Regions from separate parts of the Pseudomonas sp. MPC6 genome, predicted to be linked through region 1. Evidence: predicted binding sites of a transcription regulator. Region 1 holds the regulator's gene; the other holds the start of a gene.

Region 1 (3,545 bases):
CTCAGCATCTGGCCAAGAGCTACAAGAGCCGCCAGGTCGTGCGCGACGTCAGCCTGTCCATCGACAGCGGTCAGATCGTCGGCTTGCTTGGCCCTAACGGCGCCGGCAAAACCACCTGCTTCTACATGATTGTCGGCCTGGTACAGGCCGATCAGGGCCGCGTCCTGATCGACGACCTTGACGTCAGCCACCAGCCGATGCACGGTCGCGCGAAAGCCGGTATCGGCTATCTGCCGCAGGAAGCGTCGATCTTCCGCAAACTCTCGGTAGCCGATAACATCCTGGCGATCCTCGAGACCCGCAAGGAACTCGACAAGGCCGGTCGCCGCAAGGAGCTGGAAAGCCTGCTGCAGGAATTCCACATCCACCACATCCGCGACAACCTCGGCATGAGCCTGTCCGGTGGTGAACGCCGCCGCGTGGAAATCGCCCGGGCACTGGCCACCAACCCGAAATTCATCCTCCTCGACGAACCTTTCGCCGGCGTGGACCCGATTTCGGTGGGCGACATCAAACAGATCATCCACCACCTCAAGGCCAAGGGCATTGGCGTGCTGATCACGGACCACAACGTCCGCGAAACCCTGGATATCTGCGAAACCGCTTACATCGTCAACGATGGGCAACTGATCGCCGAAGGCGACTCTGCCACCATCCTGGCCAACGAACTGGTCAAGGAAGTGTATCTGGGCCATGAGTTCCGCCTGTAGCGTTGAGGTGTCCGCCTTGCCGCTCAAGCGCTTGTCTCGATAAAAAATCAACACTTTTTTATTGTTACAGCGCTCTAGGCAAACGCTAAAGTTTCGGGCATATAATTTGCTTATGTTTGGCGCTCCGGCGCCCTGTAGTGGATGGCGCATGTGCGCCGGCGAATAAGGTGTTAAGCCCCTGCCATGAAACCATCGCTAGTCTTGAGAATGGGCCAGCAGCTGACGATGACACCGCAGCTGCAACAGGCCATCCGCCTGCTCCAATTGTCGACCCTGGACCTGCAACAGGAAATCCAGGAGGCCCTGGAGTCCAATCCGATGCTCGAACGCCAGGAAGAAGGCGACGACTTCGATAACGCCGACCCCTTGGCCGACAAAGCCGAACAGCTCCCCAATGCCGACGTGTCGGAACCCTCCTACCAGGAAACCGCCCCGACGGTGGATAACCTCGAGGAAGGTGACTGGAACGAGCGCATTCCCAACGAACTGCCCGTCGATACCGCGTGGGAGGACGTTTACCAGACCAGCGCCAGCAGCCTGCCGAGCAACGATGACGACGAGTGGGACTTCACCACCCGTACATCGGCCGGTGAAAGCCTGCAAAGCCATCTGCTGTGGCAACTGAACCTGGCACCGATGTCCGACACCGATCGCCTGATTGCCGTGACCCTGATCGACTGCATCAACAATCAGGGTTACCTGGACGAAACCCTCGAGGAAATTCTCGAAGCCTTCGACCCGGAACTGGACATCGAACTGGACGAAATAGAAGCCGTCCTGCATCGCATCCAGCAATTCGAACCCGCCGGCATCGCCGCCCGCAACCTGGGCGAATGCCTGTTGCTGCAATTGCGCCAATTGCCCGCCAAGACCCCGTGGCTGGCCGAGGCCAAGCGTCTGGTCAGCGATTACATCGACCTGCTTGGCAGCCGCGACTACAGCCAGCTGATGCGCCGCATGAAGCTCAAGGAAGATGAACTGCGCCAGGTGATCGAACTGGTGCAGAGCCTCAACCCGCGGCCTGGCTCGCAGATCGAGTCCAGCGAAGCCGAATACGTCGTCCCCGATGTCATCGTGCGCAAGGACAACGAGCGCTGGCTGGTGGAGCTGAACCAGGAATCGGTGCCGCGGCTGCGGGTCAACGCCCAATACGCCGGTTTCGTGCGCCGCGCCGACACCAGTGCCGACAACACCTTCATGCGCAATCAGTTGCAAGAGGCCCGCTGGTTCATCAAGAGCCTACAGAGCCGCAACGAAACCCTGATGAAAGTGGCCACCCAGATCGTCGAGCATCAGCGCGGCTTCCTGGAGTACGGCGACGAAGCCATGAAACCGTTGGTGCTGCATGACATTGCCGAGGCGGTGGGCATGCACGAGTCGACGATTTCCCGGGTGACTACGCAGAAATTCATGCATACCCCCCGGGGCATCTATGAACTGAAATACTTTTTTTCCAGCCACGTCAGCACCTCGGAAGGCGGTGAATGCTCGTCCACGGCGATCCGCGCGATCATCAAAAAACTGGTTGCAGCGGAAAATCAGAAAAAGCCGTTGAGTGACAGCAAGATCGCTGGTTTACTGGAGGCACAAGGCATTCAGGTGGCTCGCCGCACCGTCGCCAAGTACCGCGAATCCCTCGGGATCGCGCCTTCGAGCGAACGCAAGCGGTTGATGTAGAGCCACGCCACAGCGTTCCAGTGGCAGGCATTTCTGCCTGCCGCTTTATGCACTGGCAACGAAGGAGAAGCTGTATGCAAGTCAACATCAGTGGACACCAACTGGAAGTGACCGAACCTCTTCGCACCTACATCGGCGAAAAGCTCGAACGATTGGAGAGGCATTTCGACAAGATCACCAACGTGCAGGTCACGATGACGGTCGAAAAGCTGAAGCAGAAAATCGAAGCCACGCTGCATATTCCCGGCAATGAAGTGGTCGCCAACGCGGAACATACCGATATGTACGCGGCGATCGACGCATTGACCGACAAGCTGGATAAACAACTCAAAAAGCATAAGGAAAAGACCCAAAGCCTCCTCCAGGGCGCGACCGGTCGTTAACACTCCCAACCCATGATCCGACTTGAAAGCATCCTGACCCCCGGCCGTTCCCTCGTGAACGTGCCGGGCGGCAGTAAAAAGAAAGCCCTCGAGCAAATTGCCAACCTCATCCATAAAGAAGTCCCGGATCTGGAGATGCAAGATGTCTTCGAGGCTCTGATTGCCCGTGAAAAACTCGGCTCGACCGGTTTTGGCAACGGCATCGCCATCCCCCACTGTCGCCTCAAGGGCTGTACCGCACCCGTCAGTGCCTTGATGCATCTGGACGCACCCATCGATTTCGACGCCATCGACGGTGCCCCGGTCGACCTGCTGTTCGTACTGCTGGTCCCGCAAGCCGCCACCGATGCGCACCTGGAGCTGCTGCGGCAGATCGCCAGCATGCTCGATCGCAAGGAAGTACGCGAAAAGCTGCGCAGCGCCCCGAGCAATGAAGCCTTGTATCAGGTTGTCCTGGACGAGCAAAACGGTCAGTAATCATGCGCTTGATCATCGTCAGTGGCCGTTCCGGCTCAGGTAAAAGTACCGCGCTCGATGTTCTCGAGGACAACGGCTTTTACTGCATCGACAACCTGCCTGCCGGGCTTTTGCCGGAACTGGCCGAACGTGCACTGATCCACACCGAACTGGCCCAGCCGCTGGTTGCCGTGTCGATCGACGCGCGCAACTTGCCGAGCCACCTGTCGCGCTTCCCCGAGCTGCTGGAAGAAGTCCGCAGCCGGCATATCCAGTGCGATGTCCTGTACCTGGACGCCGACGAAGAAACCTTGCTCAA
Region 2 (3,545 bases), 1.9 Mb from region 1:
GTACTTTGTCGACGCCAGCCTGGGTCAGCCGGAAAGCGACGGTCGGGTGATTACGCCACTGCACCTGGACGCCGAATGATGCTCAGACGATTGCTGACAGGCCTGGCTCTGGCGCTGGCCGCCAGTCATGCCTGCGCCGCGGAGACTCTGCGCTGCGGCAGTCAATTGATAAGCGTCGGGGACAGGTCCGGCGAGGTGCTGCAGAAATGCGGTGAGCCAGTCAGCCGTGATGTGTTGGGCTACAAACGCAGCGCCGATCGACGGGAGGAGTTCCAGGTCGAGGAATGGACCTATGGGCCCAATGGCGGGATGTACCAGTATTTGCGGTTTGAAGGTAATCGCTTGAAACAGATCACCAGCAAACGCGGTAACTGAAGATCAAAAGATCGTCCAAATGGATTGAATACCTGTAGGAGCCGGCTTGCCGGCGAAGGCGGTGTGTCAGTCGACACTGTTATTGACTGACCGCCTTCGCCGGCAAGCCGGCTCCTACAGGGGATCGGCGTACACCTGTCGAAGCTGCTATCTTTTGCTTTTGCCAATAGAACAGGCCCCGAACACGAATGTCCGAGGCCTGTAATGGCCACGTCCTTGTGGCCTTTCGCATGAACTCTCAAGTTGCGGCAGGCGTATGACTCGGCCCGTCTGCCGCGCCTTCTCCCGGTCCAGGCGAGAAGTCTTGCCTTACTCGGCTTTAAGGCCGTCAGCGGAGACCGCTTGGACGCCTTTGATTTTCTTGGCGATAGCCACGGCGGTGGCTTTCTGTGCGTCTGTCACGGCAACGGTAGACGACAGGGAAACAACACCTTTGTTGGTTTCAACCTTGATGTCAGTACCAGGAATGCCTTTTTCGGTGACCAGGTCTGCTTTGACTTTGGTGGTGATCCAGGTATCGGAAGTAGCTTCTGTGGCTTTGGTCATTTCACCGGCAGCCAGCACCATTGGCGCTTGAGTGGCTTGAGTCTGGGCAAATGCAACGTTGCCCAGGGTCAGGGTCAGCGCGGTAGCAGTAGCGGCAGCGATAGCGAACTTCTTCATACGAGTAACTCCTGTTTTTTCATAAAGTCTGCTGCGTGTCTTGTCAGCAGGGTTACTGGGTATATTGCGAACGCTGTGCCAAGTTTGAGACAGTCAACAAATCGTTATAAATCAGCAACTTAGAAAATCACCTGATTTTCGAAATCATGCAAAATGCATGACTTCGAAATTATCTACATGCAAGTTGCGGGTTTTAGCGTGGGCCTAAGGCCATGAATTGTCGGGGTTTTCTTGTGTTCTGGAGATTCGAAGGAGTTTGTCAAAAAAAACCCCGCTTTAAGGGCGGGGCTTTGCGTACTAAAGCTTTGTGAAACGTTAAGCGCCAGCGGCAGTGGTGCAACCTTTAGGCAAGAAGTCCTGGTCCGCAGTGCTGGTGCAAACCCAGCCAGTGTTCGAGCGCGTCAGCGTGATCGTCTTGTTGAGAACCGGTGCAGGCGCGTTAACGATCGTACAAACAATTGTGCCAGCACCACTAGTGGCTGTTCCAGAAGCAGTTAGTGCGCAATTCGAGGTTGGGGTAACTCCTCCAATTGCCGTCACATCTGCCGGACCGTTCCCGTTATTCATCAGGTCTTCAAATGGTATTTTCAGCGCCGAAATCTCCGCCAGGCCAGCGGTGACCTTGGCCTTCGCCTGATACTTCGAGTAAGCCGGCAACGCAAACGTCGCCAGAATCCCGATGATCGCCACCACGATCAGCAATTCGATAAGCGTAAAACCTTTCTGAGTATTCATAGTCAAGCTCCATGCATGAGTCAAAATCTCATGATCTGAATGAGCCACAGCACAGCCCATGCCAAACCCGTCAACTGCTGCTTTCAGGGGTTGAGCCGAGGCAATCGCCTTTTCCTACCCCCAGGATCCGCACTATCTGACAATTATTGTCACCTCAGCCCCACAGGTTTGGCTCCGCCGCTTGACTAGGCTATAAGTCATGCATTGTTTGCGTCCGGTATCCCCATGAATGACATCGCCCTTAGCGGCCTGGCCAAGCAATTGGTCCTGGCCGAACTGCTCTCTGACAAAAGCGCGCAACAGGCGTATCAGCAAGCCCAGCGCAACCGGATTTCCCTGGTCAACTACCTGGTGCAAAACAAACTGGTGAATAGCCGTCAGGTTGCCGAGATTGCCTCGGAGCATTTCGGCATGGCGCTGCTGGATCTCCACTGCCTGGATAAAGAGTCACAACCCAAAGGGCTGGTCAGCGAGAAACTGGTCCGCCAGCACCACGCCCTGCCCCTCTGGCGACGTGGCAACAAGCTGTTCGTGGGGATTTCCGATCCAACCAATCACCAGGCCATCAACGATATCCAGTTCAGCACCGGCCTCAGCACCGAAGCCATTCTGGTCGAAGACGAAAAACTCACGGACGCCATCGAGAAATTCTTCGACAGCCACAGTACCGGCCTGGAAGACATGGCCGACATTGACCTCGATGGCGTGGACATCGAGTCGGTAGACGACAACAATCGGGACGCCGGCCAGGATAGCGATGACGCACCCGTGGTGCGCTTCGTCCACAAGATGTTGCTCGATGCGATCAAGAGCGGCTCTTCCGACCTGCATTTCGAGCCCTACGAAAAAACCTACCGCGTGCGGATGCGCACCGACGGCATGCTGCGCGAAGTCGCCAAACCGCCGATTCAACTGGCCAACCGCATCGCTTCGCGGCTGAAAGTCATGGCCAGCCTCGACATCTCCGAACGGCGTCGGCCCCAGGACGGGCGGATCAAGATGCGCCTGTCCAAGAGCAAGTCCATCGACTTTCGGGTCAACACCCTGCCGACCCTGTGGGGCGAGAAAGTGGTGATCCGGATCCTCGATCCGTCCAGCGCGCAAATGGGCATCGATGCCCTCGGCTACGAACCCGACCAGAAAGACCTGTACATGGCCGCGCTCAAGCAGCCACAGGGGATGATTCTGGTCACCGGACCCACCGGCTCAGGCAAGACCGTGTCGCTCTACACCGGCCTGAATATCCTCAACACCGTGGACATCAACATTTCCACCGCCGAAGACCCGGTGGAAATCAACATGGAAGGCATCAACCAGGTCAACGTCAATCCGAAGCAGGGCCTGGGATTTGCCCAGGCGCTGCGCTCGTTTCTGCGACAGGATCCGGACGTCATCATGGTCGGCGAAATCCGCGACCTGGAAACGGCGGAAATCGCCATCAAGGCCGCCCAGACCGGGCACCTGGTGCTGTCGACCCTGCACACCAACAGCGCTGCGGAAACCCTGACCCGCCTGCACAACATGGGCATCCAGGGCTTCAACATCGCCACCTCGGTGAGCCTGATCATCGCCCAGCGCCTGGCGCGCAAACTGTGCAGCCATTGCAAGAGACCGATCGAGATTCCCCGGGAGGCGCTGCTCAAGGAGGGTTTTCCTGCGGAACGCATCGGCTCGTTCACGATCTATGAACCGGTCGGTTGCGATCACTGCAACGGCGGTTATAAAGGGCGCGTAGGGATTTATGAAGTGGTGAAGAACACACCCGCATTGCA

Evidence for each region. The regulator sigma-54, encoded in region 1, starts transcription at its own class of promoters, with help from an activator protein. The targets are predictions, from matches to a motif close to ANTGGCATNNANNTTGCTNT.
Region 2: the regulator sigma-54 is predicted to act here: its motif matches at 1,820-1,839, upstream of ELQ88_RS06435 (pilin).

What each region holds. Positions count from the first base shown of each region.
Region 1 covers NZ_CP034783.1:5,938,173-5,941,717, forward strand. Annotated here, with positions in the region: gene lptB (LPS export ABC transporter ATP-binding protein) at 1-710, shown strand, start outside; gene ELQ88_RS29670 (RNA polymerase factor sigma-54) at 894-2,387, shown strand; gene raiA (ribosome-associated translation inhibitor RaiA) at 2,462-2,770, shown strand; gene ptsN (PTS IIA-like nitrogen regulatory protein PtsN) at 2,783-3,247, shown strand; gene rapZ (RNase adapter RapZ) at 3,250-3,545, shown strand, end outside.
Region 2 covers NZ_CP034783.1:963,153-966,697, reverse strand. Annotated here, with positions in the region: gene ELQ88_RS06450 (DUF748 domain-containing protein) at 1-79, shown strand, start outside; gene ELQ88_RS06445 (DUF2845 domain-containing protein) at 79-375, shown strand; gene ELQ88_RS06440 (BON domain-containing protein) at 685-1,038, opposite strand; gene ELQ88_RS06435 (pilin) at 1,354-1,773, opposite strand; gene pilB (type IV-A pilus assembly ATPase PilB) at 1,999-3,545, shown strand, end outside.